4 regions of the Kitasatospora sp. NE20-6 genome follow, and region 3 is predicted to be linked to each of the others. Evidence: riboswitches for the same ligand, from Rfam matches in the RefSeq annotation. Region 3 holds a riboswitch; each other region holds the start of a gene.
The links. Region 3 has a riboswitch for cyclic di-AMP ahead of SNE206_RS30025 (transglycosylase family protein). Riboswitches for the same ligand answer to the same signal wherever they lie in the genome.
Positions count from the first base shown of each region.

Region 1: linked by a shared signal. The riboswitch ahead of SNE206_RS05790 (peptidoglycan DD-metalloendopeptidase family protein) and the one ahead of SNE206_RS30025 (transglycosylase family protein) in region 3 are both predicted to bind cyclic di-AMP.
Region 2: linked by a shared signal. The riboswitch ahead of SNE206_RS17145 (transglycosylase family protein) and the one ahead of SNE206_RS30025 (transglycosylase family protein) in region 3 are both predicted to bind cyclic di-AMP.
Region 4: linked by a shared signal. The riboswitch ahead of SNE206_RS28150 (NlpC/P60 family protein) and the one ahead of SNE206_RS30025 (transglycosylase family protein) in region 3 are both predicted to bind cyclic di-AMP.

Region 1 covers NZ_BPRL01000005.1:45,039-52,504, forward strand. Annotated here, with positions in the region: gene SNE206_RS05775 (PP2C family protein-serine/threonine phosphatase) at 122-1,339, shown strand; gene SNE206_RS05780 (hypothetical protein) at 1,776-1,970, shown strand; gene SNE206_RS05785 (DUF6348 family protein) at 2,010-2,828, opposite strand; cyclic di-AMP (ydaO/yuaA leader) riboswitch at 3,189-3,382, shown strand; gene SNE206_RS05790 (peptidoglycan DD-metalloendopeptidase family protein) at 3,388-4,362, shown strand; gene SNE206_RS05795 (hypothetical protein) at 4,680-4,946, shown strand; tRNA gene SNE206_RS05800 (tRNA-Gly) at 5,322-5,395, opposite strand; tRNA gene SNE206_RS05805 (tRNA-Pro) at 5,560-5,633, shown strand; gene tig (trigger factor) at 5,889-7,271, shown strand.
Region 2 covers NZ_BPRL01000019.1:162,897-170,362, reverse strand. Annotated here, with positions in the region: gene SNE206_RS17155 (hypothetical protein) at 99-977, shown strand; gene SNE206_RS17150 (hypothetical protein) at 1,310-3,433, opposite strand; cyclic di-AMP (ydaO/yuaA leader) riboswitch at 3,704-3,889, shown strand; gene SNE206_RS17145 (transglycosylase family protein) at 3,897-5,054, shown strand; gene SNE206_RS17140 (hypothetical protein) at 5,477-5,677, shown strand; gene SNE206_RS17135 (LacI family DNA-binding transcriptional regulator) at 5,846-6,889, opposite strand; gene SNE206_RS17130 (glycoside hydrolase family 13 protein) at 6,891-7,466, opposite strand, start outside.
Region 3 covers NZ_BPRL01000054.1:61,588-69,053, reverse strand. Annotated here, with positions in the region: gene SNE206_RS30045 (cellulase family glycosylhydrolase) at 1-1,001, shown strand, start outside; gene SNE206_RS30040 (cupin domain-containing protein) at 1,269-1,577, shown strand; gene SNE206_RS30035 (hypothetical protein) at 1,698-2,219, shown strand; gene SNE206_RS30030 (glycoside hydrolase family 6 protein) at 2,415-3,623, opposite strand; gene SNE206_RS30025 (transglycosylase family protein) at 4,040-5,107, opposite strand; cyclic di-AMP (ydaO/yuaA leader) riboswitch at 5,109-5,260, opposite strand; gene SNE206_RS30020 (MFS transporter) at 6,076-7,466, opposite strand, start outside.
Region 4 covers NZ_BPRL01000048.1:30,856-38,321, forward strand. Annotated here, with positions in the region: gene SNE206_RS28130 (rhomboid family intramembrane serine protease) at 1-728, opposite strand, end outside; gene SNE206_RS28135 (hypothetical protein) at 879-1,163, shown strand; gene SNE206_RS28140 (NYN domain-containing protein) at 1,409-2,770, shown strand; gene SNE206_RS28145 (NlpC/P60 family protein) at 2,961-3,986, shown strand; cyclic di-AMP (ydaO/yuaA leader) riboswitch at 4,345-4,529, shown strand; gene SNE206_RS28150 (NlpC/P60 family protein) at 4,540-5,607, shown strand; gene SNE206_RS28155 (NlpC/P60 family protein) at 5,855-6,922, shown strand; gene SNE206_RS28160 (hypothetical protein) at 7,033-7,466, shown strand, end outside.

The DNA.
Region 1 (7,466 bases), on a different contig from region 3:
GGACGCTCCACGGGAGCCCACGGCGCACCCGGCCGAAACCCGCCCCGCCCGGCGCGACTGCGCACACCACCCCGGCAGGAGCGTCGACGCCGGACCGCACCGGTGGATAAGGTCGGACCCCATGGCTGGCAGCACGCAGGGCGCGACGCCCGGGAGCACTGCGACGGGCCCCACCGCGAACGCGGCCGGGGAGCCCGTGACGGCCCGGCTGCGGGCGAGGCTCCGCCGGGCCCGCCGCACCCTGCGCCGGACCGGGGTGGACTACTTCCGCGGCGCCGCCCCCGACTGGCTCGCCTTCGCACTCTTCCTCGCCGCCGTCCCGCTGCTGGTCGTCCTCAACATCTGGATCCCGGCCTGGGTGCCGCCCACCGCCCTGGTGCTGCCGGTGCTCGCCGGCTCCCTGCTGCTGCGCCCCGCCACCCTCGTCCTGCTGTACGCGGCCGCCGCACTCGGACTCTCCGCCGAATCGCTCGTCCACACCGGCGAGCGGATCGCCAGCGAGGACCCGGACGCCTACGTCTACGGCGTCACCCCCGGCGCCGCCCTGGTGGTCGGCGCGGTCGGGGTGGCCGGCCTGCTGCTCGCCCAGTTCCGCAGCCGGGTCGGCGTGCCCTGGCGCGGCGGCGGCACCATGCTGTTCGACCTCCGCGAGCGGCTGCGCGTCCAGAGCCAGGTGCCGCAGCTCCCCGACGGCTGGTACGCCGACATGGCGCTGCGCCCGGCCGGCGGCCAGTCGTTCTCCGGCGACTTCGTCGTCGCCACCCGCACCGGCCCCGGCGGCCGGGTGCTTGAGGTCGTGCTCGCCGACGTCTCCGGCAAGGGGATGGACGCCGGCTCCCGCGCCCTGCTGCTCTCCGGCGCGTTCGGCGGCCTCCTCGGATCGCTGCCCGCCCACGACTTCCTGCCCGCCGCCAACGGCTACCTGCTGCGCCAGGACTGGGCGGAGGGCTTCGCGACCGCCGTCCACCTCGTGCTCGACCTCGACACCGGCCAGTACGAACTCCTGTCGGCGGGACACCTGCCGGGCATGCAGCGCCTCGGTGGTGCCGGGCGCTGGGAGGTCAAGGAGTCGCAGGAGGGGCCGCTCCTCGGCATCTACGACGGTGCGAAGTTCGAGGCGGTGCGCGGCCGGCTCGACCGTGGCGACCTCCTGATGCTCTGCACCGACGGCATGGTCGAGATCCCCGGGCGGGACCTCTCCGAGGGCATGGACCGGCTGATGGGCGAGGCCGACCGGCTGGTGGTGAACGGCTTCCGCGGCGCGGCCGGCCGGCTCATCGAGACGGTGGCCAAGGACGTCAACGACGACCGCGCCGTGCTGCTGGTGTGGCGGCAGTAGCACCTGTCAACCCCTGGGAGGTGATCTTCGGCCATTCTGGCGGAGCCTCCCCCGGATGGATCACACCGCCCGGGCCTGCTTGTTGGCCAATGAGGCGTGTTCACCCCGCCCCCGCGGACGCTTCGTCAGAAGGCTTCCGCTATCGTCTCGGTCGGCGGAAATTCGTCTCACATGGCAGGATCCGGGCCCCGTGCTTCCGGCAAGTCCTTTACGCAGGCAGCACGAACGACCACACTGAGTCCGGGTGGGCTGGTCGGAGCTCGGGGGATGGGGGGCGGCACGTGCGGCAGGCAGCAGGCGGCCGGGTCCTGCAGGGCACCTCCATGGCGACGGGATCGGCCGACTCGTGCCAGGGACGGTCGGCGCAGGCCGCGGTCCGGCTTCGACACGGGGTTCCAGCAAGAACCCCCGCCACAGATTGAGGAAGTGAGTCCGGGTGGCCTTCTCCGTCTCCGCGTTGTTCCTGTTCGGCGTGATCGTCGTGATCTTCATCCGCAACAAGCAGTTGAAGACCAGTCACGCGATCATCGCAGCACTCTTCGGCTTCATGGTGAGCCAGTCCACGGCGGCCAAGCCGATCCAGGACTTCCTCAGCCAGCTCGCGAAGACGATCTCCTCCGTGGCCAGCTGACCGCAGCGCCGACCCGGCCGCCGCTTCCGCGCGGCCAGGTCAGCGCCCGGGCCGCGCCTGCCGCCAGCGCGCGAGCAGGCCGCGCCGCAGCACCCCCGGGCCGCCGTGTGCCGCCCCGGGGGCCGGAGCCGACCCGGCGGGCACCGCCTGCGCCTCCTGCCCGTCCGGGACCAGCAGGACGAACAGCCGTGCCCAGCAGAGGCGTTCGCCGCGCGGCCAGCCGAGGGCGCGCAGGGCGGCCGACGCCGGCTCCGACACGGTGCCGTCGACCCGCACCTCCGCGACCTCCTCGCCGGCCCGGCCGCCGAGGAACACCTTCACCCCGGTGACCCCGGTCGACGGCAGCCCGGGCCGCAGGGCGTCCGCCAGTGCGGGCAGCAGCTGGTTGCCGGCCAGCCACTCCGCCAGCCGGTCGCTCCCGAAGCCGAACACCGCCGCCGGGCCCTGCACGGCGTGCCACCCGGGCAGTTCCCCGGGCCGCACGTGGTCGCCGTGCTCGCCGCGGCGCTCCTGCATCTCCACCACGGCCGCCGCGGTGGTCGTCGCCCACATGCGCACGGCGCTGTCGAGCTTCTCCTCCTCCGTGCGGCCGCGCCCGGCGGTGCAGTCCCAGATCACCGGACCGTCCGCCTGCCCCAGCCGCAGGACGAAGCCCAGGTCGACGTGGCCGACCGCGCCGTCCTCGCCCGGGTGCTCGCGGACCGCCACCGCCGTCGTGCCGGGCCCGCGCAGCACGCTGCCGTCCACCGTGAACCGCTGCCCGTACCGGGCCATCTCCCGGATCACGCTGCGCTGGACCGTCTCCAGCCTGGCCTGCGCCCGCAAAAGGGGCTCCTTGCTCGAAAAGGGGTCGAACATCGCTCGCGAGCGAGGCTATCGGCCGGACGTCCGCCCGGTGACACCGGTCCGCGGACGCGGTTCCCCGGACGTCCGGCGGGCCCGGAAAGGGCCTCCGGGAGGCCCTCGTGACCAGGGTCACCGGGGTGCGCATGATCCGTGCCCCGCCGCGACCGGCCGGCCACGCGGGGTGCGGAATCTCCCGCGCGGACATGATCCGGATACGCACGGTCACTGCGGCGACTGCGCTCTGCCCACCTCGCCCCGGCGGAGAGTGACCGCCGGGAGTGCTCGTGACGGCCCCTCGGAGGGGGCGGCTTGCCAGCGGAGCGGTCCATAGGTTTTTCTCATGGTCTGCCCGGCCACCGACCGGGCGGGCCACCGGGTGGAACGCCGAGTCCTGCCGCTGCCCGGGGTCACGCACCATCTGTGCACGGCAGGAGCGGGGGACCCAAGGTAAGTGCCGCGCCCGGTAGTTCCGGGACGGCTTGGGGTGAAGTCGCGTCATTTTCCGCGACCGGGCGATCTCCCAGCCCGAACCCGACAGCTCACCTCGTAGGCGTAGGAGAGGAACAACTCCATGTCCGTTCTGGGCACCCGTCTGTCCCGCGTCGCCGTCGCCACCGGTGTGGCCGCCGCTGCGATCGCCATCCCCGTCACCGCTGCCAGCGCCCACAGCGCCGGCACCCAGGCCGCGGCCCCCGTCGCTGCCGCCCCGGCCGCCGCCCCGGCCGCGGCCCCGGCCGCCGCCCCGGCGCAGGCCGCCTCGTACCAGGTCGTCCACGGCGACACCCTGTCCAAGATCGCCGGTGCGCAGCACGTCGACGGCGGCTGGAAGAAGCTGTACGACGACAACCGCCAGGTCATCGGCGGCAACCCGAACCTCATCCTCCCGGGCCAGAAGCTCTCCGTCTCCGGTCAGGCCGCCGCGGCCGCGCCGCAGGCCGAGACCAAGAAGGCCGACTCGGCCGCGGCTTCCCGCTCCGAGCACCGCGCCCCGGTCGCGAGCACCCCGAAGCCGGCTGCCCCGACCACCGAGGCCGCCAAGCCCGCCGCGCCCAAGACCGAGGCCGCCAAGCCGGCCGCGCCCAAGACCGAGGCCGCCAAGCCCGCCGCCCCGACCACCGAGGCCAAGGCGCCCGCCGCCACCTCCGGTTACGTCGCGCCGGTCTCCTCCGGCCTCGGCACCCCGTACCACAAGGCCGGTTCCAACTGGTCCAGCGGCTACCACACCGGTGTCGACTTCGCGGTCAGCACCGGCACCTCGATCCACGCCATCGCGGCGGGCACCGTCGTCGAGGCCGGCTGGGGCGGCGCCTACGGCAACAACGTCGTCATCAAGCACGCCGACGGCAAGTACTCCCAGTACGCGCACTTCTCGGCGCTGAAGGTCTCGGTCGGCCAGACCGTCACCGCCGGCCAGGTCATCGGCCTCTCCGGTGCCACCGGCAACGTGACCGGCCCGCACCTGCACTTCGAGATCCGCACCACCCCGTCGTACGGCTCGGACATCGACCCGGTGGCGTACCTCGCCGCCCACGGCGTCCGCGTCTGACGCACCCCGCGCCACCCGAAGGCCCGGCCGGAGATCCACGGATCCCCGGCCGGGCCTCGGCCTTTTCCTCTCCGCCGTTCCGTCGTTCCGCCGGGCGTCCCCGTTCCGGTCCCGTTCCCGGCCCCGGTCCCGTTCCCGGTCGCGTTCCCGGTCCCGGTCCGGTCCGCCCCGGCCTCCGCCCTCGCGGCGCTTCCCGTGCCGGGGCGTGCGGCGTCAACACGCCACCGACCGGCCGAACGTCCCCGGGGCCGCGCGCCCTTCCTTTTACTGTCGCAGCCACGACAAACCCCGTCGTGGAACGTGGAAGGGAACCCCTCATGACCCGAGCACTCCGCCGCGCCGCCGTTCTCCTGGCCGTCACCGGAGCCGCCTGCCTGCCGGCCGCGTCCGCGGTCGCCGACAGCGACTCCTTCAACCCGACGATCGTGATCGGCAACTTCAACCAGCTCGCGGGCGACGACATCTTCAACGCCGGCCAGGACAACACCGTGGGCTCCAACGACGGCGGCTCCGACTCCGCCCGCGCGGGCATGCTCGACACCGACGCGTACGCCGCCCGTGTGGTCCGTCACTACCTGGGCTGACCTCGGCCGCAGCACGGAAACGGCCCCGGGCCGGCGGTCCACCCGCCGACCCGGGGCCGTTTCCGTCGGGCCGTTTCCGTCGGGCCGTTCCGGCCGGGTCCGGGGATCGCCGCCCGCTCCGGGACGGGTGGCCCGAACCGGCGGCAGGCCGTGCGACCGCGCGCACGCCGGGGGTGCACCGGCAGCCCCGCCCGCCCGTGCGGACTCCCGCGCGCCCCGGCCCTCCTCGGAGCGGGGCCGGGCGCGGCAGGGCGGGACCACGACCGGTCCGGCCGGGCGCGGCACGGGCGCGGAACGGGCACGCCGCCCTGACGGGCCGTCGAACGACAACGGCCCCAGCTCCGCGATCATGTCGCTGAGCTGGGGCCGGGGCGGTGGAGCGGGCGACGAGAATCGAACTCGCGTGGCCAGTTTGGAAGACTGGGGCTCTACCATTGAGCTACGCCCGCATGCGTGCGTTGACGGCACGTCGCCCCCGGGCCGGGGTCGGCCGCGAGGACGTTGGCCAGCCTACCTGGTCGGGTCGGCGAAATGCACACCGCTTTCGCCCGGGCGGCCTCCGATATTGCGCGGAGGGGCCCCGGACCGGCGTGTACTCTTCCTCTCGGCACTACGGGGTGTGGCGCAGTTTGGTAGCGCGTCCGCTTTGGGAGCGGAAGGCCGTCGGTTCGAATCCGGCCACCCCGACAGTTTCGGCAGGGTCTCGTCAGGCGGGCGGGGCCCTGTTGCTTTCGTGGTACCGGTAGGATGGACCGCTGGCGGTGGTGCCTGTGGCGATTACACGGACCGCGACCGCCCGAGGGCGAGGAGTCACGCTCACCGTCCACCCCCGTACGGGAGATGCAGCCCCAACCGCCCATCGCCCGTCTCGCCCGATCGGCCTACCGGCCGGCGACGTCGGGCGGAGACAACCCGACCGCAAGCCCAATAGGAGACCTAACCGTGAAGAGCGCCGTCGAGACTCTGAACCCGACCCGGGTTCGACTCACCGTCGAGGTGCCCTTCGAGGAGCTCAAGCCCAGCCTCGACGCGGCGTACAAGAAGATCAACCAGCAGGTCTCGGTCCCGGGCTTCCGCAAGGGCAAGATTCCGGCTCGTGTCATCGACCAGCGCTTCGGCCGTGCCGCCGTGCTGGAGGAGGCGGTGAACGACGCCCTGCCGCGCTTCTACACGCAGGCCGTCGACGAGATCAAGATCGATGTCCTCGGCCAGCCCGACATCACGGACATCGAGGGTGTCGAGCGGATCGCCGACGGTGGTGACCTCAAGTTCACCGCCGAGGTCGACGTCCGCCCCGAGATCACGCTGCCTGACTTCTCGGAGATCTCCGTCACCGTCGACGCCATCGAGGTGTCGGACGAGGACGTCGCCAAGTCGCTGGAGCAGCTCCGCGAGCGCTTCTCCTCCGTCAAGGACGTCGAGCGCGCCGCCGCCGAGGGCGACGTCGTGGTCGTCGACCTGGAGGCCAAGGTCGACGGCGAGGTGCCGGAGGACGGCACCGCCACCGGCGTGAGCTACGAGATCGGCTCCGGCCGCCTGCTGGACGGCATCGACGAGGCCGTCGTCGGCCTGTCGGCCGGCGAGTCCAAGACCTTCACCACCGAGCTCAAGGGTGGCACCGAGGCCGGCAAGGAGTCGGAGGTCACCGTCACCGTGACCGCCGTCCAGGAGAAGGAGCTCCCCGAGCTGGACGACGAGTTCGCCCAGCTGGCGAGCGAGTTCGACACGCTGGAGGAGCTGAAGGCCGACTCCACCAAGCGCCTGGAGCGCATGAAGGAGTTCGACCAGGCCACCCAGGCCCAGGAGAAGGTCCTCGACGAGCTGCTGACCCGGGTGGAGATGGAGTACCCGGAGAAGCTCCTCAAGGACGAGGTCGAGACCCGCAAGCACAACCTGGAGCACCACCAGCTGGAGCCGATGGGCCTGACCATCGAGGCCTACCTGGCCACCCAGGACAAGTCCGTCGAGGACTACGAGCAGGAGACCGCGGACCAGGCGAAGAAGGGCATCAAGACCCAGTTCGTCCTGGACGAGATCGTGGCCAAGCAGGAGCTCAACGTCTCCCAGGAGGAGCTGACCGAGCACCTCATCCGCCGCGCCGCCGGCTCGGGTCTCACCCCGGACCAGTTCGCGCAGCAGATCGTCCAGGGCGGCCAGGTTCCGCTGCTGGTCGGCGAGGTCGCCCGTGGCAAGGCGCTGGCGCTGGTCGTCGAGGCCGCCAAGGTGACCGACAGCAACGGCGAGGCCGTCTCCTTCGAGGACGACGAGGACGAGACCGAGGCGTCCGACGCCGTCGAGACCGTCGAGGTCGCGGACGAGGCCTGATCCTCCCCGCGCCGATCCCGCCGATCGGCCTCCAGTGGCCCGGACACCGCACGGTGTCCGGGCCGCTGCCGTATTCCCGCGTGCACCCTGCGCTCACAGCGAACAGTTCTGCGTGGGGGATTCTGCGGCCCGGCCTGCGCGTTAGGGTCGATGGACAGCGACACACACGCAGATCGACTGAGCAGGTGGCTAAGT
Region 2 (7,466 bases), on a different contig from region 3:
CAAGGTTTGACTACTTTTGTCCACCTTGTGCCATCACCACCAAGCCCTCACGGGAGTCGACTGCAGCCGGGGCGTCGGTATGTCCTACGATCTCCGCCATGAGCACCGCAGCCATCCCGGGCGCGCCACTGCCCGTCCGTACCCCAGGCTCCCGTGCGCGGGGGCGCCACCGTCGTCCCGAGCGCCCCGAGATCCCGACCGGTTCGCCGGCCCTCCTGCTGGCCGTGCCGGCCGTGGCCGGGCCCGAGGCCCGCCCGATCGTCGACGAGCTGCTGTCCATCGTGCGCAGCGAGCAGCCCGGCATCGAGATCGCCGCCGGATACGTCGCCACCGAGGCCGACGACGCGCCGACCGTGGCCGGCCTCCTCGCCATCGCGGCCGGCAACAACGCGCCGCCGCCGGTCATCGTGCCGCTGGTCCCCGGCCCGCACGGCTTCCTGACGGAGCTGCACGAGCTGGCCGCCGCCACGGGCGCCTCCGTGACCGATCCGCTCGGCCCGCACCCGCTGCTGGCCGAGGCCGTCCACGTACGCCTCTCCGAGGCGAACCTGGCCCGCGCCGACCGTGCCCGGCTCTTCGCCATCGCCACGGCCGCGGACGGCGTCGTGCTGACCGTCACCGGCGGCGAGGACGCGGCCGCCGCCGCCGGGATCACCGGCGTGCTCCTCGCGGCACGGCTCGCCGTGCCCGTGGTGGCCGCCGCCCTCGACGTGCCGGGCTCGGTGGCCGCCGCGGTCGAGCACCTCCGGGCGACCGGTTCCGAGCGACCGGCACTGGCCCCGCTCGTGATCGGCCCGGAGGCCGACGCCGAGCTGCTGGCCACGGCGGCCGAGGAGACCGGCTGCCCGAGCGCCGCACCCCTGGGCGCCTACCCGACCGTCGGTCAGCTGATCGCCTCCACCTACCTGGCCGTCCTGCCCGCCCCGGCGTACGCCGAGGAGCAGGACGAGGCCGAGGAGCCCGGCGCCGAGCACTGAGAGAGCCGCCGGGCGACCGGCGGTGCCGGCCTCCGGGCCGGCGTCCGACGAACGACGAGGGGCCCCGGCCGGTGCCGGGGCCCCTCGGGCGTTCCCCCGGCCGCCTCCCGCACGGACGTTCCGCACGGCTGGCCCGCAGAGCCGTCCCGCACAGCTGCCCTGCACGGCCGCAGCAGGGCTCCCCCGCCCCGCCACCCGCCCCGGACGCGCCGCGCCCCGTGACAGCCCCCGCCAGGCCCTTGTCAGGCCTCCGTCAGGCCCGCGCCGGGCTCGCGTCCTGCCGGACCCGGTCGGCAGCCACACCGACAGCCACACCGACAGCCGGGCCTCCGTCAGGCCGGCAGCCGGGAGGTCGGCGCCGCGACGTCCTTGAGCCGGATCGCGGGCACCGCGACGGCCCGTGGCGGACCGTCGACGTCGACCGGCGCCGTCGCGGCGTTCCACGGCCCTGCAGCGGCGCCCGCGGCCGGCTTGGTCAGCCGGACCGCCTGCCGCTCGCCCGCCCTGCGCAGCACGATCCTGGTGGGCGGCGGCGAGTCCGGGTCGAGCCAGACCTCCGTCCCGCCGGCCTTGCCGTCGAAGCTGCAGTCGAGCACCGCGATGTCGTCCGGCTGCCCGTCCGCGGTGGCACGGAAGGCGATGCCGGCCTTGCGATAGCCCGTCAGCCGGCACCGCCCGATCGTCACCGTCGTGCCGGCGAGCTGGTGCTTCGCGGTGACGATCGCGTGGTCGGACTGCCCGGCGGCGTCGACGAGCAGGCCGTCGAGGACGGTGCCGGCGTCGCGTCCGAGCGCGTGCACGGTGACGCCCGCGGCGGCGTTGCCGTACAGCACGCCGGCCGTGTAGTCGAAGTCGTTGAGGTAGGCACCGTGCTCGATGCCCGATGCGCCGTTGTGGTACGCCACGAACTGCGTGACGGTGTGGTGGTGCCGGGCGTTCAGCCAGACGAAGATGCCGTTCTGCAGGTTGTTGTGGGCCAGGCAGCGCTCGAAGGTCCACACGCCTTCGCTGGTCTCCGGCCACTCGAACCCGGACGCCCCCTCGGCGCCCTGCACGCCGACCGCCACGCAGTCGCGGGCGATGCCGCCCGTGCCCGCGCCCAGGGCGAAGCCGGTCAGCCGGTAGCCGCGCGGGGCGGGTTCGTAGACGGTGCGCGAGGCCACGCAGGACTCGTAGACGATGTCGTCGGACGGCGCCTGCGGGGTGCGGGTGTCCAGCGGCCCGTCCCACCAGTAGGCGTCCTCCCACGTGTCGTGGCTGATGCAGCTGCGGAAGGTGATGCCGTGACTGGCGTGCGGCACGAAGGCGTGGCTGCCCGTGTCGCGGACGACGACCCCCTCGACGACGGTGCCGCGCGAGGAGTCGGCGAGCATGTGGAAGTGCAGGCCGTAGCGTCCGAGCACGGGCTCGGTGACGGGCTCGCCGTTCCAGCGCTCCTTGCCCGCGCGGCGCGGGCCGAGCCAGCGCAGGGCGGCGTGCCGGATCTCGGCCTGCCGGGAGCTCGTGAGGTGGACGTGCGCGCGGCCCTTGGCGGTGCCTTCGATCCGTACGCTGCGCGTCAGGTTGAGCACCTCGGCGCCGGCCGTCACGCCACCGCCCACGGCGACCCTGGGGTGGGCGTGCGCCAGCGGTTCCGCGAGGGTGACGGTGCGGCCGTCGACCCGTCGGATCGTGCACAGATCGTACCGGGTGGAGAAGCCGTCCTCGGACGGGGGGCCCGTCGGGGCGACGGCGAGCTCGTCGCCCGCGCGCCATCCGGCGGGCACGGCGGCGAGCTCCAGGGCGGTGTCGCCGGCCTTCAGCGGACGGGCGGCGCGCACCCACGCGGTCTTGGCGGCACCGTCCAGGCGCAGGCGCCCGGCGCCGGTGACCCACAGGCCGGTGTCCGTGCCGACCACCCCCATGCCGCCCCCGACGAAGGTTCGTTCACCGACCGACGGGAAGCGCAGGGCGTGCACCGCCCCGTCGTCCGGCACCAGGGCGAGGGTGCCGCGGACCTCGACGTTGCCGGCGGACGCCAGCGTCACGCTGCTGCCGGGCGCGAAGACCAGCGAGCCGCCCGGCTCGACGAGCAGCGAGGCCACGGTGGCGTCGGTGTCCAGCAGCACGCGGTCGGCGATGCGCACCGCCGTCCGCGGGCCCGGCACGGTTCCGCCCCAGCCGCCCGCGTCGGACCACCGGCGGCCCGTCAGGTCGAGCGGGGAGGGCGTCGGGCTCTCCGGGGGCGGCGCGCCGTGCGAATGCCCGGCCACGGCCGCCTGGGTGGCACCGGAGGGGGCCACCGTGCGGGCCACAGGGCCGGCCTCGCCGGCCGCCGGGCGGCGCAGCAGTGCGCCGCCGCCGACGGCTGCCGCGGCGACGGAGACCGCCGTCCAGCCGAGCATCCGCCGACGGCCGACCCGGCGGTGGGAGACGGGCTTCCCCGGCGCCGCCGGCATGTCCTCGTCGCGTTCCATGATCGGTGAAACCCCTCCCCGGGCCGCCGCCCGGGGCCCCGACGCCTGAAGCATAAACAAGCCCGTTTCGGCTCAACGGGTTTGCGCGAAAGCGGCCGAAGGCGACCGGAACGGCGCCGAATAATCGATCATGAATTCATACAAGATCCACTGTGATCGGGCTCACACATGTTTGCAGTTTGAACTTATCTCTGCCTAATGTCCTCCCACGTTCGTGGTCACACGGACCCAGTTGGCCCGAACGCCGAGTCCTGCCGGCGGTCCGACTGGCAAAGCGAAACGCACTTCGGCAGGGGCGGGGGAACCAGGTAAGTCGCCAGGGAACGGTCCAGCGCCGTTCCCCGGCTTGGGGTGAAGCCGCACGCGCAGAAACGTCATTTCGACGTGTCCGCACGTGCGGCCGGGCAACTCCAGCCCGAATCCGACAGCTCACCTCGCAGGCGTGGGAGAGGAACGCTCCTTCATGCTGTCCATCAACTCCAAGCGCAGCCGCCGCATCCTCGCCACCACCGGCGTCGTCGGCATCGGCCTCTCGATCCCGTGCCTCACCGCCGGCACCGCCTCCGCCGCCTCGGTCGCCACCTGGGACAAGGTCGCCCAGTGCGAGTCCTCCGGCGACTGGCACATCAACACCGGCAACGGCTTCTACGGCGGCCTGCAGTTCACCAACAGCACCTGGGCCGCCTTCGGCGGCACCTCGTACGCGTCCCGCGCCGACCTCGCCACCAAGGACCAGCAGATCGCCACGGCCGAGAAGGTGCTGGCCGTCCAGGGCCCCGGCGCCTGGCCCGTCTGCTCCGTCCAGGCCGGTCTGACCAAGGGCGGCCCCGCCCCCGAGATCAGCACCGGTGGCTCCGCCACCACCGCGCCGAGCACCCCGGCCACCACCGCGCCGAGCGCCCCGGCCACCACGGCCCCGAGCACCGGCACCGGGTCGACCGCCTCCGGCACCTCGCAGGGCGGCACGTCCTGGCAGGGCAAGCAGTCCTGGGGCCACCGCACCGGCGCCACCTACACCGTGAAGGCCGGCGACTGGCTCTCCACCATCGCCGACCACAACCACGTGCAGGGCGGCTGGCAGAAGCTCTACGAGATCAACAAGTCGGTCCTGACCCAGGGCCCGCACTCGATCTACCCGGGCCAGAAGCTGTCGCTGGGCACCTCGGCCACCGCGCAGACCCCGGCCCCCGCGAAGACCGCGACCACCACCACGGCCACCACCGCCGCCGCGACCACGGCCGCCCCGGCCAAGGCCGCCACCGGCTCCAAGGCCGCCGCAGTCGACTTCGCCCTCTCCAAGGTCGGCCAGGCCTACATCTACGGCGGCACCGGCAACGGCGGCTGGGACTGCTCCGGCCTGACCCAGGCCGCCTTCAAGGCCGCCGGCATCGCGATCCCGCGCGTCGCCGCCGACCAGGCCGACTTCTCCACCCGCGTCTCGCTGGACAACCTGCAGCCGGGCGACCTGCTGTTCTGGTCCAACAACGGCGCCAACTCCGGTGTCTACCACGTCGGCATGTACGTCGGCGACGGCAAGTACGTCGAGGCGGCCAACCCGAGCGCGGGCGTCCGCACCCAGACCGTCGCCAACTGGGCGCCGGACTTCGCCGGCCGGATCTGACCTCACGGCAGACCGCCGGTTCCCGACCGCCGTCCGGCCGGCCCGCTCCTGGCACAGAGGGGTGGACCGGCGGGGCGGCTTCGGCGCGCCGACGGGCCCGGCCCGGCCGATCTGCCGGGCCGGGCCCGTCGGGCACGCCCGGGTGCGGCCCCGGCGGGTGGGCAGGGAGGCCCGCCCGCCCGGGACCGCACCCGACTCCGCGCCTTCCCCGGGGGCACCTGCCCGGGGCACCTGCCTCCGGGCGCCTTCCTCCGCCGGTGCCGCACACCCGGCATCCGACGGCCGGACTGCGGCCATCGACCATCGGCCCCCAACCCTCGGACTCCGGACTCCGATCTCCGGACTCCGGGCTCCGGCAGAACCGGCGACCCCGCCCTCCGGAGCCCCTAGGCTGCTGCTCCCCGGAGTTGAGGAGCACCGCCATGGCGAAGGTCACCGTCACCCTGGACGCCGATCTGGCGATCGAGGTGATGTTGCTGTCCGGCACCGGCAACCCGCAGGACGCCGTCGAGCTGATCGTCCGTGACTACCTGGCGCGCGGACGGCGCACCGAGGCCCGGACCGGGAACCCCGCCGACGCGCACCGCACCGCCCGGCCGCAGCGGGGGGCGGAGGAGGGCTGAGCGGGGGCCGAGCGGCCCGTACGGGCCCTGCACGGCCCCGCACCGCACGGCAACGCCGACGGCCCCGGAGAGACCGCTCTCCGGGGCCATCGGCGTTGCCGTGCCTGGTGTACCTGCCGTACCTGGTGTATCTGTCGTGCCTGCCGTGCCTGCCTCGCCCGGTGCGGGTCAGCGGCCGCCGGCCGCCGTGGAGCCGCGCATGACGAGCTCCGGCTGGAACATGAACTCGGCGCGCTGCGGCGGGTTTCCGCCGACCTCCTCCAGGAGGGCGTCGACCGCGGCGGTGGCCATGGCCTCCACCGGCTGCCGGATCGTCGTCAGCGGCGGCTCGGTGAACGCTATCAGCGGCGAGTCGTCGAACCCGACGACCGAGACGTCCTGCGGCACGGAGAGCCCGCGCTGCCGGGCGGCCCGGATCGCACCGAGCGCCATCATGTCGCTTCCGCAGACGATGGCGGTGCAGCCCTTGTCGAGGAGCGCGCCGGCCGCGGCGTGTCCGCCCTCCACGCTGAACAGCGTGTGGTGGACGAAGCTCTCGGCCTCCTCGGGCGTGCGTCCGAGGAGTTCCCGGACGGCCGCGGTGAAGCCCTCGATCTTGCGGAGCACGGGCACGTACCGCTTCTGCCCGACCGCGAGGCCGATGGTGGTGTGGCCGAGCTCCACCAGGTGCTGGACGGCCATCCACATGGCCGCCCGGTCGTCCGGTGAGATGAAGGGTGCGGCGATGCGTTCGCTGTACCCGTTGATCATCACGAACGGCACCTGCCGGCCGATGAGCTTGTTGTAGCGGTCGTGGTCGGCGGTCGTGTCGGCGTGCAGGCCGGACACGAAGACGATGCCGGCCACGCCGCGTTCGACCAGCATCTCCACGAGTTCGTCCTCGGTGGAGCCGCCGGGCGTCTGGGTGCACAGGACCGGCGTGAAGCCGTGCCGGCTGAGCACCTGTTCGATCACCTGCGCCAGGGCCGGGAAGATCGGGTTGCTGAGCTCCGGGGTGATCAGGCCGATCAGCCCGGCGCTGCGCTGCCGCAGGCGGGTGGGCCGCTCGTACCCGAGCACGTCGAGTGCGGCCAGAACGGTCTGGCGGGTGGCGGCGGAGACACCCGCCTTACCGTTGAGTACACGGCTGACGGTGGCTTCGCTGACCCCCGCCTGCGCTGCGATGTCCGAGAGTCGCGCTGTAGTCACGATCCCAGAGCCTATTGCAACCATGTCAGACCGCCCACCATACGGTGCTGTCGGCTGCCAGAAGAATCTCGCCGCCCTCGCGGCCGGCCTCGGCGGAGGCGAGCAGCAGACGGCCCGGGGACGGGATGCGGACCGACTCGCCGGTGGTGTTGGCGGTGCACACGAACGAGCCCTCGGCGCTGTCGCGGCGGAAGGCGAGAACGCCCTCCGGGGCCTCCAGCCAGGTCACTTCGGTGCCGGCGCCGAGCGCGGGCTGGGCGCGCCGCACGCTCAGCGCGGAGCGGTAGAGCTCCAGGGTGGAGGTGGGGTCGCCGGTCTGCGCCTCGACGCTGAGCTGCGCCCACTCGGCGGGCTGCGGCAGCCACGACGGCCCGCCGGCGGAGGGCCCGAAGCCGTACGGGGCCTCGGTGCCCGACCACGGGATCGGCACGCGGCAGCCGTCGCGGAAGCCGTCCTGGCCGGCCGCCCGGAAGTACGACGGGTCCTGGCGGACCTCGTCGGGCAGGTCGGTGACGTCCGGCAGGCCGAGCTCCTCGCCCTGGTAGATGTACGCGGAGCCGGGCAGGGCGAGCATCAGCAGGCTGGCGGCGCGGGCGCGGCG
Region 3 (7,466 bases):
GCGTCCCGAACCGCGTCGTGTACTCGGCGCACGACTACGCCACCAGCGTGGCCCAGCAGCCGTGGTTCTCCGACCCGTCGTTCCCCGCCAACATGTCGGCGATCTGGGACAAGAACTGGGGCTACCTCTTCAAGCAGAACATCGCGCCGGTCTGGGTCGGCGAGTTCGGCACGACCCTGCAGTCGACGATCGACCAGCAGTGGCTGAAGACCCTGGTGCAGTACCTGCGGCCGACCGCCCAGTACGGCGCCGACAGCATGAGCTGGACCTTCTGGTCGCTGAACCCCAACTCCGGTGACACCGGCGGCATCCTGAACGACGACTGGACGACGGTCAACACCACCAAGGACGCCTACCTCGCCGACATCAAGGCCCCGGCCTTCGGTGGTGGCGGCGGTGGTGGCGGCGGCGATGTGACCCCGCCGTCCGTCCCGGGCGGTCCCACCGTCACCGGCACCACCACGAGCAGCGTCTCGCTGTCCTGGACGGCCTCCACCGACGCCGTCGGCGTGGTCGGCTACGACGTCTACCGCGGCACCACCAAGGTCGGATCGCCGACCGGCACGTCGTACACCGACAGCGGGCTGACCGCGGCGACGGCGTACACCTACACCGTCCGCGCCCGGGACGCCGCGGGCAACGTCTCGGCCGCCTCGGCCGCCGTCACCGCCACGACCGCCTCCACCGGCACGAGCTCCGGCTGCGCCGCCGTGGTCACGCTCAACGACTGGGGCAGCGGCCTGACCGCCAACGTCACGGTCACCAACACCGGTACGGCGCCCACCAAGTCCTGGCGGGTCGCCTGGACGTGGCCGAGCGGGCTCAAGGTCTCCGGCAGCTGGAGCGCCACCGTCGTGCAGTCCGGCCAGACCGTGACCGCCGACAGCCTCGCCTACAACGGCGCTCTGCCGGCGGCCGGTTCGACCACCTTCGGCGTGCAGGCCACCCGTACGGGGACGGCCGACGCCGTCACCACGGCGACCTGCACCGCCACCTCCTGACCCGCGGTACGGGGCGGTGCACCTGGCCCGCCCCGTACCCGGCCCAACTCCGCCGCCCGGGAACCCTGTTCCCGGGCGGCGGCATGCCGTCCGCCCGCTCCGCCGGTCCGTTGCGCGGTCCGTCGCACCGGCCGGCTGGATACGTCATCAGGTTTTACCGAACGGTCGACCGATCGTCGCAGTCGGCCGGGTAGCGTCCCCGTCATCCGCCGATCGCACGGCGGGCCCTCCCGCGGTGCGGGAGCGGCCTGCGGAAGGGGCATGCCCATGAGTCCGATCACCGACCTCGCCGACGCCGCGTCCAGGCTTCCGGCCGCCTGGTCCTCCCACCTGCTGGGGCACGTCGGCACCACCGCCGTGAAGGTCCTCCGGATGGACGGGCGTGCGCTGCCGGACGAACGGCACGCCTGCACGGAACTGCTGCTCGTGCTCGACGGCCACCTGGAACTCGCCGTCGAGGACACCGAGGTGACGGTGCTGCCGGGCCAGATGTTCGAGGTGGCGGCGAACGTGCGGCACGCCGTCAGGCCCGGCAGCCGGGGCACGCTGGTGGTCGTGGAGGTCTTCGGGAACTGACCCCGGCGGCAGGCCCGCCGCCGGGCGGCGGTCTGCGGGGCCGGGGCCGGACGGGCCGTTCCGCGGCGTCCTCCGCGCGGCGCGCCCGCCGGAGCCCGGTCTCCTGTTTACGGTGGGCCGGTGAACCGTCCTGTCGCGCGGGAGACCGCACCGCAAGGCCCGGAACCCGCGACCGCCCGTACGGACTACACCGGGGCCGTCTACGGGTCGCTCCTGGCGGCGTCCGTGGTCGCCACCGCGGGGGCCGCCGGTGAGTTCCCGCGGCTGCAGCTGGTCGTCCTGCTGCTCGTCACCGGGCTCGTGTTCTGGGCGGCGCACGTCTACGCGCGCCTGGCCGGTGAGCGGTTCGTCGGGCAGGCGACGCCCTGGTCGGAGGTCCGCATGGTCGCCCGGCACGAGTGGTCGATCGTCGAGGCGGCCACGCTGCCCGCCGCCGCGATCGCCCTGGGTGCGGTGTTCGGCCTCGACCTCGACACCAGCGGCTGGATCGCGCTCGGCGTCGCCGTCGCACAGATGGTCGGCTGGTCGTGCCTCGGTGCCCGCAAGGCGGGTGCTTCACGCCGGCAGGTCGTGCTGGAAGGGCTGGTCAATCTCGTGCTCGGCCTGGTCATCGTCGCCGCCAAGGGCGCGCTGTCCCACTGAGCACGGCCGGTGGGGCCGTCCCGGGGTCCGAACCCCGTCAGCCCGTGCCCGGTGCCGCGATCGGGAAGGTGCCGCGATCGGGAAGATGGAACGACCGGGAAGGTGGAACGGCCGGGCGCCGCACGGAACCGGTGTGCGTGCGGCGCCCGGAAGCGGCCCGGGTGGGTGGAGTCCGGGCCGCTCGGGGAAGGGTGGTCAGTGGCCGCCGGGAGTCGGCAGGTTGAACTTCAGGGCCGGCGAGGCGGCGGCCGCGAGGCCGTGCGCCTGTGCGGGCCACCACACGCCGGCGGCCGGGTCGGCGGCGCCGTACTCGGGGTCGATGCCGCCGGTGGTGCCGCGGGTGCAGGAGCCGTCCGACTCGCCCGGCACCTTGATCCAGAGGAACGCGTCGAGGAGCGGGGTGCGGGTGTCCGCGGTCGGGCGGGTGCCGAGGCCGCGGGCGGGCGGGTTGCACCAGGTCTGGGCGTCCGGGTAGGTCGCGGTCGGGGTCCAGGGGCCCTGGCCGTTGCGGCTGGTGTCGACGACGAAGTGCGGCAGTGCGGCGTCGGCGGGCACGTGCGCGGTGTACCACGCGTCGGCGTCGGCCTGCGGCCAGTACTGGTTGGCGCAGTCGTCGGCCACGGCGCCGGGGGTGTTGGTGAGGTACCAGGAGCACTTGGCGATCTGCGTGCCGTAGCGCACGAGGTCGGCGTCCTTCTGGTAGTTGGAGACGTTGAGGAAGAAGCCCTGCGCGCGGTTGACGCCGCCGTCGACGAGGAGCTTCGCCATGGTGCCGGTGTTCTGCCAGCCGCTGTGGCCGGCGTCGAGGTAGACGGCGGCGCGCGGCTGCCGGGCGAGCCGGTCGACGGCGCCGTTGATCTCGGCGAGGCGGTCGGCCTGCTGCTGGGCGGTGCCGCCGCAGAACGTCGGGCTGAGGGCGAGGCCGTCCGGTTCGAGGACGACGACGGTCTGCCGGTTGCCGATGCCCTTGGCGAGGCCGTCGATCCAGGCGGCGTACTCGGACGAGTTGGAGGCGCCGCCCGCGGAGTACTGCGAGCAGTCGCGGCCGGGCACGTTGTAGGCGACGGCCACCGGCACCTGGTGCTGCCGTGCGGCGCGGCTCTGCAGGTCGGCCATCGCGGTGGTGGTCTCCTGCGGGGTGGCCGTGCCGTTGAACCACTGCGCCACCGGGTACGAGGCCATCTTCGCCATGGCGAGGGCGTTCGTGTAGTCGCCGGCCTTCAGGTCGGTGACGGCCTGGTGGGCGGCCTTGCTGTCGAGGTCGACGTAGAACGAGGCGCCGGGGGCGGGAGCGCGGCCGGGGCCCTGGGCCGGTGCGGCGGACGCGGTGGCGGGCAGACAGCAGACCGCGGCGGTGGCGACGGCGGCGCTCGCGGCCGCGATACGACGGCTGGGGCGTGTCACAGGGGCTCCTCGGGGTGGGCGGGCGGGGGCTGCGGGTGCGTGGGCGTCAGGTCCGGCGGTGGGGCTATATGTGGGAGCGCTCCCATTAAGTCCTGTTCGTCCGGGCCGTGCCGAGCTTCTCCGGTGGGGTGGAGCGCGGCATGCTGAGCGTAAATCCCGCAGAAGATGCGGTGGATGGTGATGCGAAGGCAGTTGTAGTCGGAGCCTCCTGAGCCGTCAAGGCTCTGCGCAGGATGGGCCGTTAATTGCGGGAGCGCTCCCGCATGCTGGATGCGGGAGCGGGTGCGGGCCGCCTCGACCGGACCGCTTCACGGACTGCGGGCCGGGCCGGACGGCCGGTGCCGGCACGCGCGCCGAGGCCGCCGGCACTCCGGGGGTCCGGGGTGCCGACGGCCTCGTGGGTTCGTCGGGCGGGCTCAGCCGATCTTGAGCACCTGGCCGGGCTTGATGAGGTCGGGGTCCTCGCCGATGGTGGTCGAGTTGCCGCTGTAGACGTTCTTCCAGCCGCCCAGCTTGTGGTTGGCCGAGATGTCGGAGAGCGTGTCGCCCGCCGCCACCGTGTAGGTGTCCGGCTCGGCGGCCGGCGGAGCCTCCGTCACCGTCGTGGCGGGAGCGCCCGGGTCGGCCGACTCCGCGGCGCCGGACGGGTCGGTGCCGGTGGCCGGTGCGGTCCCGTCGGTGGCGGGCAGGCCGGTCGCGGGCGCCCCGGTGGCCGGCGTGCCCGTGACCGGCGTGTCGGTGGTGGGCGTGGTGCCGGTGCCCGGCAGGGTGCCGGTGCCGTCCGTCGGGGCCGGCGGCGTGGTGACCGGTGCGGTCGGCGTGCCGGCGTCCTGGCCGGGCAGGACGGTGCCGGGCGTGCCCGTGGTGGTGGTCGGGGCGGAGGGGCTCGCCGTGACGGCGGTGTGCGCCTCGTAGACCGCCTGGCTGGTGGTCCAGTACCAGGCGCCGTCCACCTGGTACCAGTAGATGCCGTTGGCGTCGCGGCCCTGCATGCCGGGGAACACCGGGGCGGAGCTCCGGCTGCGGCTCTCCGTCACCGTCGTGGTGGCGGTCGGGGCGGGGGTCGCCGAGGCGGTGGCGGTGGGCTCGGCGGCCTCGGGCCGGCCCTCCCCGGTGAGCCCGGCGGTGGTGGCGCAGCTGCCCCAGGTGCGGGCACCGCGGTCGGCGAGCACGCGCTCGGCGACCGTGATCTGCTCCTCCTTGGTGGCGTGGTCGGGGGAGGCGCCGTAGGGGCTGCCGCCGTAGGCGACCCAGGTGTCGAGGTCGAGCTGGAGGCCGCCGTAGGAGCCGTTGCCGGTGGCCCGGCTCCAGTCGCCGGCGCTGGCGCACTGGGCGACGGCGTCCCAGGTGGTGACGGGGGCCGCGTGGGCGCTGGTGGCGGCCAGGAGCGGTATGGCGAGGCCTGCGCCGGCCACACCGGCGGCCGACACGGCGCGCTCGGTCTGGGTGGGGCGGCGGTGGCGGCCCGAGCCGATGAAACCCATCGAGTTCCCTCTCCGCACGCCTGCGAGGTGAGCTGTCGGGTTCGGACCGGGAGGTGGCCCGGCCGCGCGGACGCGGCTTCACCCCAAGCCGTCGGGGACGGCGACGAGTCGTGGGTCCCCCGTCCCTGCCCAGGTTCTGGTCGATGACCCGGTGGGCGCGGTGGGCAGGGTTCGGCGTGCCGCGCTTCGGGCGCCCGTGCTGTGGCGGGCTGATCGGAGATTAGAGGGATCGTCACCTCGATAACAAGCCAGCATCCCGACCATCACACAATCATCACCAGTGCTGTCCCGTCACCGTGCCGCATTTCGGCCGGGCGGCCCGGGATCCGGGGCGGCGGCCCCATGGGTGCGCACGGCCGCGCCACAGGTGAGGCGGCGTCGGACGGGCCGTGGCGGCCCGATCGGGCGGCCGCCGGAGGCGTCCGGCAGCGCCTCCCGGGGCGTGCGCAGGATGCGTGGGGATTGTGCAGGGTGACACGGCGGAAAATGCGCCTATTGCGCTCCCCATTCCCGTGGAATTCACCGCGGGGAATTCCGGCGTCACCCGTCCGGCGCCCGCGGCGGCATTCACGCGGGGAGCGGTCCGGGCGCGCCGGGGCCTGCGGTCGGGGGCTCATCGCCACACGAACGAATGTCCGAGCGGAGTGCCGCGCCGCCGGTGGGGCGGCCGGTGCGGGTGCCGGTGCGCGACCGGTTCGTGGCGGAACGGTTCGTCCGCACCCGAGCGCGAGGGCGCCGCCACCAGGGGCGTCGCGGGGCCGCGGACCGCCGTGACGCCGTCGCGGGGCCGATCGCCCCGGCAGGTCTCCGGCCGGGCGGCCCCGACCGCGGCAGGCCTCGCCCGGCGTGAGCGGGCGGTGGCCGAGGGCGACGCCGCCCGCGGTGCCGGCCTCCCGGGGCCCGCCCGGCCCTGCGGGCCCTCAGGCGGTCGGGCGGTCGGGCGGTCGGGCGGTCCGGCGGTCGGGCGGTCAGGGGTTCTTCCGGGCCCCGCCGTCCGCGCGGCCGCGCAGACCGAGCGTGACCGCCACGGCCGCCAGCAGCACCGGTACGGCGACCACCCGCAGGCCCACGGCCGTCGCGGCCGCGAACTCCGCCGCCCCGGAGCCGCCGTGGACCCCGCCGGGGCCGAGCCGGGCGGTGAGCACCGTGCCCACCACCGCGACGCCCAGGGCCGCGCCGAACTCCCGGGCCGCGGTGTTCAGCCCCGCCCCCAGCCCGGCCTGCCGCGGCGGCAGCTCCGACATCACCGCGTGGGTCAGCCCGGGGGCGCAGAGGCCCAGGCCGGCGGAGAGCACCAGCAGCCAGACCGCGTACAGCGGGTACGGGGTGGCCGGTCCGGCGGTCGACATGCCGAGCAGCCCGGCGCCGATCAGCGCCAGCCCGCCCCCGGCGACGAACCGCACGCCGTGCCGGGCCTGCAGCCGGACGGCGAGCCGGGGCACCAGGGCCATGCCGACCGTGAGCGGCACGATCGCGAAGCCCGTCCGCGCCGGCGAGTAGCCCTTGACGTACTGCAGGAACTGCGCGTTGACGAAGAACAGCGCGAACAGGCCGAAGAAGGACGCGGCGGTGCCGAGTGCTGCCGCCCGCAACCTGCGGGAGGCGAACAGTCGCGGGTCGACCAGGGGGTGGCGCGCGGTCAGGGCGTAGCGGGTGAAGCCGGCCAGCAGGGCCGCGCCCGCCGCGAAGCCCCCGAGCACGTGGGCCGAGGCCCAGCCGCGCGACGGGCCCTCCACGATGCCGTACAGCAGGGCGCCCGTGCCCGCGGTGAGCAGCACCGAGCCGAGCGGGTCGGGGGCGGCGGGGTGCCGGGGGAGCCGGGGGACGGTGCGCAGCACGGCGGCGGCCAGCACGGCCGCGAGCGGTGCCATCGCCCAGAACAGCGCCTCCCAGGGCAGGTACTGGGCGACCAGGCCGCCGCCGAGGTTGCCGACGAGGCCGCCGAGCCCGATGGCGAGGGTCCAGGAGGCGAGGGCCTTCACGCGGTGCCCGGGGCCGGCGAGTTCGGTGAGCACCGACATGGTGGCGGGCATGATCAGCGCCGCGCCCGCGCCGGAGACCGCGCGCCCGGCGACGAGCACCGCCACCGAGCCGAGCGGTCCGGCGGCGGCGCTCAGGCAGGCGCCGCCCGCGAACAGGGCGAGTCCGGTGAGCAGGGCGGGCCGCCGCCCGTAGCGGTCGCCGCACGCGCCCGCCGGGATCAGCAGGCCGGCGAAGACGAGGACGTACGCGTCGACCGTCCACAGCAGCCCGGTGGCGGACGGATGCAGGGCGGACGCGGCGAGCCGGGGGAGCAGCAGGTTGATCGCGGCGACCATGCCCTGTGCGACGAGCACGCAGGCGCACATCGTGAGCAGGG
Region 4 (7,466 bases), on a different contig from region 3:
CTGAACCCGATCACGTGCACCAGGTACGCCACGCCCGGCACCGCGGACCCGACCGGCCACCACTGCAGCGCGAACCACAGCCCCAGCACCAGCCACGCGGGGAACCGCAGCGGCAGGAACAGCAGCACCGGTACCAGCGTCGTCACCCGCGCCCGCGGGTACAGCCGCAGGTAGCCGCCGAGCACGCCCGAGATCGCCCCCGACGCGCCGACCAGCGCCCGCACCGACTCGTCCGAGCCGGCCTCGGCCAGCGCGTAGCCGTACGTCGCCAGGTAGCCGATGCCCAGGTAGAAGAGGAGGAAGCGGGCCCGGCCGAGCCGCTGCTCCACACCGGGGCCGAAGACGTACAGGAACAGCACGTTGCCGACCAGGTGCAGCCAGCCCGCGTGCACGAAGAGCGAGGTGAGCACGGACAGCACCGGGATCTTGCCCGGGTCCGGGGTCGGCGTGCAGCCCTTCACGACCGGTGGCAGCGCGGCGAGCTGTCCGGCGTCCAGCGGTGCGTGGCCGAGGAGTTCCGCCGGCACCGCACCCCAGCGCTGTGCGAAGCGCTGCTCCGCGCACACCCGGGCGTCGCCGGTGCCGTACACCGGGTTGAGGCCGAAGCTCGGGCCGGCCAGCAGGACGAGCGTGCTGACCGCGATCAGCGCGTAGGTGACGTGCGGGGCACGGGCCGGTGCCGGGGTCGCGGCCTCCGCCCGCCCGCGCACGGGGGCGGGGACGGCCATGACAGCGAGCATTCCTCCCCGGCCGCCGCCCGACACCGGCCGCTGCTGCAAGCGGGTGACCTGTACCGGTGCGCGGACCGGTGACGGCCGCCGGGCCCGTACGCAATAGGCTTGGCCGACCGGACCAGGGACCATCCGAGAGGACCGCCGATGACCATCGCCGCCCCCACTGCCGAGACCCGCTGGCGCTGCACCCTGTGCGGCAACCTGACCCGCTTCGACGTGACCCGCTCGGCCCGGGTGGTGGAGTACCTGCACTTCGACCTGAGCGGCGAGTCGAAGGTGGAGGAGACCGAGGTCCTCAGCGAGACGCTGGAGTCGGTGCGCTGCCGCTGGTGCAACGCCGTCGACCAGGTCGAGCTGGTCGCCCGTCCGGGTGCCGAGGCCGAGGCAGCCGCCCAGGCGGAGGCCGGCGAGGGCGAGCCGCAGGCCTGAGCCGGCGACGGCACGGCACACCCCGGCGGAGCACGCGCACCGCCGGGGCGTGTGGCGCGGTACCCCTCGGGGCACGGTAGACGGGACAATTGCACAGAGCGGTGCATGGGCGCAGCGCGGTGCATTCGAGGGCGGCGGCAGCAGGCCGCGCGAGCCCGGGGAGCAGGATCGGAGCCAGGGACGTGGTGGACGCAGCGAGCGGGCCGTCCGAGCCGCAGGGGCAGCAGCCCGCTGCGGACGGAGGCCTGCCGGACGCGCCCGGCGCCGGGCCGGTGGCCGAGGCCGACGGCACGCCGTCCGAGCAGCTGGACCGCCCGCTGCCCGAGGGCGTGCGCCGCCGCGTGGTCGGCATCGCCGCCGACGCGCTGGGGGCGATCCCGGCCGCCGACCTGCCGTCGGGCCTGCGCCCGTACGCGAAGTTCACCCCCGCCCGCCGCGCGAAGTACGCGGCGACCGCGCTGGCCGCGGCGCTGGACGCCGAACCGTTCTTCCGGGTGCGCATAGCCGAGCGCCTGCGCCTCGGCCAGCCGGAGCTGGCCAGGGCGCTGGAGGCCGGGACGGTGCCTGCCGCCGCCGACCCGATGGACGTCGCCGCCGCCGCCTACCTGCTGCGCCCCGAGGGCTGGAGCCGCCTCGTCGCCGACGCCGGCCACGAGGTCGAGCGGGCCGACGCCGAGGGCGCGGCCGCCGAGGCGGCCCGGATCGTGGAGAAGCTGCAGGGCGAGCTGGCCGAGGTCCGGGCGGCGGCGCGCGCCGACCTGGAGCGCCAGCGCGCGGAGTCGGAGGGCGTGCGCCGGGAGGCCGAGTCGCTGCGCAAGCGCGTCCGCTCCCTGGAGAGCGACACCCGGCGGGCCCAGGCGGAGACCCGCAAGGTGCAGGCCGAGCTGGACGGCGTCCGGACGGCGTCCGCGGCGGAGCGCAGTGCCGCGGACGGCGAGGCCCGGCGGCTGCGGCACCGCATCACCGAGCTGGAGACCGCCTCGGAGGCGGGCCGCCGTTCGGCGCGCGAGGGCCGCAGCGTGGAGGACATGCGGCTGCGGCTGCTGCTCGACACGGTGCTGCAGTCGGCGCAGGGCCTGCAGCGGGAGCTGGCGCTGCCGGTCGCCCAGCTGCGGCCGGCGGACCTGGTGGACGCGGTGGAGCCGTCCTCGGCGAACCCGCACGACGTGGCCCGCCGGGGTCTGGCCGAGGACGACCCGGCCCTGCTCGACCAGCTGCTGGCGATTCCTCAGGTGCACCTGGTGGTGGACGGCTACAACGTCACGAAGACCGGCTACCCCGCGCTGCCGCTGGAGCAGCAGCGGCTGCGGCTGCTGGGCGGGCTGGCCATGCTGGCGCAGCGCACCCACGCCGAGGTGACCTGTGTCTTCGACGGGCAGGACCTCGACGTGCCGGTGATCATGGCGCCGCCGCGGGGGGTCCGGGTGCGCTTCAGCCGTACCGGGGAGACCGCGGACGAGCTGATCCGGCGGATGGTGCGGGCCGAGCCGGAGGGGCGGCCGGTGGTGGTGGTCTCCACGGACCGCGAGGTCGCGGAGGGCGTGCGCAAGGCGGGGGCCCGCCCCGTGGCGTCGATTCTGCTGCTCAACCGGCTCTCCCGGCCCTGACGGGGCGTCGGCCCAGGTCGGAGCGGTGGTGGCGAGGTTGTGTCGGGCTGGTGAAATCCCGGTCGGGGGGCCGACTTCGCAGCGGAGGGGAGTGGCGCCGGAGGCGGATCTTCACTAGGGTCTGGCGTCAAACCTATTTTCCGGACCTCACTCGATCGAGTGAGTCCAGCAGGAAGAAGGAGCTAGACCCTTGGCCTCCCACCGCCGTCCCAAGCAGCCGAGCCGCGCGCGGGTATCCGTGCTCACCGCTGCAGCCGCGACCGCGGTCGCCCTCTCCGCCCAGGCGAGCGCCCACGCCGCCCCGGCAAAGCCCACCAAGGACGAGGTCAAGGTCCAGGTCGACAAGCTCCTCGAGGAGCAGGAGCAGGCGTCCGAGACGTACAACGGAGCCAAGGAGCGGGGCGAGCAGCTCCGCAAGCAGGCCGACCAGCTGCAGGACCAGATCGCGCGCGGTCAGCAGCAGCTGACCGAGGTCGCGTCCGGGCTGTCCGCGGTCGCCGGCGACCAGTACCGCACCGGCGGCGTCGACCCGACGGTGGCGCTCATGCTCTCGTCGGACCCCGACAACTACCTCGACAAGGCGTCGAGCAACGAGCAGGCCACCGACACCCAGGCCTCCACGCTCAAGAGCCTGAAGGAGCAGCAGCGCCGGCTCGACCAGCAGAAGCAGGAGGCCGCGGCCATCCTCGCCGAGCTGGACCGCTCCACCCAGACGCTGAACGAGGCCAAGGCCGAGGTCCAGAAGAAGCTCTCCGAGTCGCAGCGCCTGCTCAGCTCGCTGACCGCCGCCGAGCGCGCGTCCATCACGGGCCGCGCCTCCCGCGCCGGCGACCGCGTCGACATCAGCAACCTGCCGCCGGCGTCCGGCTACGCGGCCGCGGCCGTGAGCGCCGCCCTCAGCAAGCGCGGCGTGCCGTACGTGTGGGGCGCCACGGGCCCGAACTCCTTCGACTGCTCGGGCCTGATGGTGTGGGCGTACGCGAAGGCCGGCGTCTCGCTGCCGCGCACCTCGCAGTCGCAGGCGACCGTGGGCGTCAACGTCGGCACCAACATCGCCAACGCGCAGCCCGGCGACCTGATCATCTACCACTCGGACGCGCACCACGTGGCGATGTACATCGGCAACGGTCTGATGGTGCACGCCCCGCACACCGGTGACGTGGTGAAGGTGGCGTCGGCGACCGTCATGCCGATCAAGACCATCCGCCGGGTCTGACCCCGCGGTAGCAGATCGGACATATGCCTCATCCGCGGCGTTTCTGATGCCGCGTGACACGCCCGGGCTGGCGGAGATCCTCCTGTGATCTCCCCCACGTCCGGGCGTCCGATTTCCTGCTCGTCGGATGAGAAACCATCAGCTGACCATGGAAATCCGTTCAGGACCGGTCGTATTCACCGATGGGAACGGTCGTTGATCCGAGATTTTTCCGACAAGGATTTGAACGGATCACGGATCGGTTACTAAGGTCATCCCACGGACCGCCGCGGAGTCGATCACCCAACCCGGGTGACGGCGGTGGTCGCCGCCGAGTCCGCGACGCAGCTGGGCAGTGTGAACTGCCTACGGGGAGGCCCCTGAGGGGGCGCTGTCGAACGGAGCCGGGGAACCACGTTCCCCCGGGGTGAATCGGCGTCAGGCCGGCCGCGCCGGCCGGCCCGCGGGAGTCCGCGGGCCGCAGGGGCGGGCGGTGAGACGTCGTAGGGCAGCTTCCGGCCCGAACCCGTCAGCTCACCCGGTAGGCGGTGTGAGGAAGAAGGAGTCCGCCTTCGTGGCGTCCCATCGTCGTCCCAAGCCTGTCGGCCGCACGCGTGCCTCGATCCTGACCGCTGCCGCGGCCACCGCGGTCGCGCTCTCCTCCCAGACCGGTGCCCACGCCGACCCCGCGCCGACCAAGGACCAGGTCAAGACCCAGGTCGACCAGCTCAACGAGCAGGCCGAGGTCGCCAGCGAGCAGTACAACGCGGCGGCCGAGAAGCAGCAGACCCTGCAGAAGCAGGTCACCCAGCTGCAGGACCAGGTCGCCCGTCAGCAGGCCCAGGTGAGCGGGGTGCAGGGCCGCCTCGCCGGGGTCGCCGCCCAGCAGTACCGCGACGGCGGCATCTCGCCCACCGTGCAGCTGATGCTCTCCAGCGAGCCCGACCAGTTCCTGAGCCAGGCCGGGTCGGTCAGCCGGATGAACGCCACCCAGGCCGACACCCTCAAGTCCTTCAGGACCGAGCAGGCCAAGCTCGACGCCCAGAAGGCCGAGGCCGAGCACAAGCTCGCGGACCTCGACAGCACCACCCGCTCGCTCAGGACGAAGAAGGAGGAGATCCAGGGCAAGCTGGCCAAGGCCACCGCCCTGCTCGACTCCCTCACCCAGAAGGAGCGCGACGAGCTCGCCGCCGTCGAGGCCAGGGCCGCCTCCGCCGCGAAGGCGAGCGTCGACCGCGCCTCCCGCGACACCGCGCGCCCGGTCCTCGACACCGTCGACCTGCCGGCCGGCTCCCACGCCGCCGTCGCCGTCGCCGCGGCCAAGACCAAGCTCGGCGTGGCGTACGTCTACGGTGCCGCCGGGCCCGCCAACTTCGACTGCTCCGGCCTCATGCAGTGGGCCTACCGGCAGGCGGGTGTCTCCATCCCGCGCACCTCGCAGTCGCAGGCGGGGGCCGGCACCAACATCGGCACCAACATCGCCAACGCCAAGCCCGGCGACCTGATCGTCTACTACGGCGACCGGCACCACGTCGGCATGTACGTGGGCGGCGGCCAGATCATCCACGCCCCGCACACCGGCGCCAACGTGCGGTACGCCTCCGCCACCGTGATGCCGATCTCGGCGATCGTGCGGATCTGACGCGCACGCAGCACCCCGCCCGGGCCCGGTCCCTCCGACGACGGAGGGGCCGGGCCCGCGGCCGTCCGGCGCGGCCGGCGGGGCCCGCACCCGGGCTGATGTCCGATTGGAGGTCAAATATTCGGTGATGGAGGGGTTTGGACTAGATCGGTCGGACTCGCTAACGTCTGCCCCCGGACGTCCGCGAGGACGGCCGCCCGGCCCGGGCGGCGGCGGCGTCCCGCCGCAGGAACGGAGCCACCGCCGCATGCCCGCGCACCGCCGCCCCCAACTGCCCGGCGTCCACGGCCTAGCCCGGGCCCTGGTGCTCACGGCCGCGGCCACCACCGCCCTCGGCGCCACCGTCGGCGGCAGCGCGTACGGCGCACCCGAGGTGCCCGCGGACCCGTCCGCGCACACCGCCGACGTCAGGACCCGGGTCGACCGGCTGTACGACGAGGCCGAGCACGCCAGCGAGCAGGCCAACGCCGCACTCGACCAGCAGAAGCGCCTGCAGGCCGAGGCCTCGTCCCTCCAGGCGCAGGTCGCCAGGGGACAGGACGAGCTCAACCGCCTCACCGTCGACCTCGCGACCGCCGCCGCCGCGCAGTACCGGGACGGCGGCATCGACCCGGCCGTCCGGCTGATGCTGGAATCCGACCCCGACGGCTACCTGACCCGCGCCCGCGCCCTCGACCAGGCGAACACCCGGCAGAACGACACCCTCCGCCACGTCCTCGAACGACGGCGCCGGCTCGACCAGCGCCGGACCGAGGCCACCGGCAAGCTCGCCGAGCTGGAGGACGTCCGCCGCTCCCTCGCCGACAGCAAGGAGCAGATCCGGCAGCGCCTCGGCGACGCCCAGCGCCTCCTCGGCGGCCTCACCGCCGGCGAGCGGGGCCGGCTCGTCGCCGACGACGCCCGCGACGCGGCCCGCCGGGCGGCCCGCGGCACCGACCGCATCGACCTCGGCGACCAGCCCCCCTCCTCCGAGCGGGCCGCGGCCGCCCTGGCCGCCGCGGTCTCCCGGATCGGCTCCCCGTACGTCTACGGATCGACCGGGCCCGGCACCTTCGACTGCTCCGGTCTGATGTACTGGAGCTGGCGGCAGGCCGGAGTGAGCCTGCCGCGCACCTCGCAGGCACAGGCGTACGCGGGGCGGCGAGTGAGCCTCTCCGAGGCACGACCTGGAGACCTGGTGATCTTCTACAAGGACATGCACCACGTCGGCATGTACGCCGGCGGCGGGGTCGTCGTGCACGCCCCGTACCCCGGTGCCCGGGTCCGCTACGAGAGCGTCAAGGCCATGCCCGTCAGCGGGGTGGTGCGGGTCTGAGCGGCGCCTACCGGCACCCCGGCCCGGCCGGCGGGGACGCCGAACCCCTGGTCACCGACCTGCCCCGACGCTTCGGGGCGGGCCGGTCCGTCCTGTCCGGCGACGGCCGCGTGCCGCGCCGCACCGCCCTGCTGCTGGCCCTCGGCGGGCTGGCCCAGCTCTCCGGACCCACCGTCCCCTCCGCCGCCGCCCGCCGCACGGCCCTCTCGCCCGGGCGGCCCGGCGCGCCGGTGCCGGGGGTGCCCCCGCGCGTGACCGACCTGCTCGCCGCCCGCGCCCGGGCCCTGCTGCGGGCCGACCGCACGGCCCTGCTCGCCGGTACCGCCCCGGCCGCCCGGGCGGCCCAGGCCCGGCTGGCCGACCGCGCGGCCGCCGTGCCGTTCGCCGCCGTCGAGTACCGCATCAGCGAGGTCGGCGAGCCCGGCGCCGACGGCAGCCTCACCGTGACCGCGGGCCTCGCCCACCGGCTGCGCGGCATCGACGACCAGCCGGCCGTGCTGCCGCGGCGGCTCACCTTCGACCGGACCGCCGACGGATGGCTCCT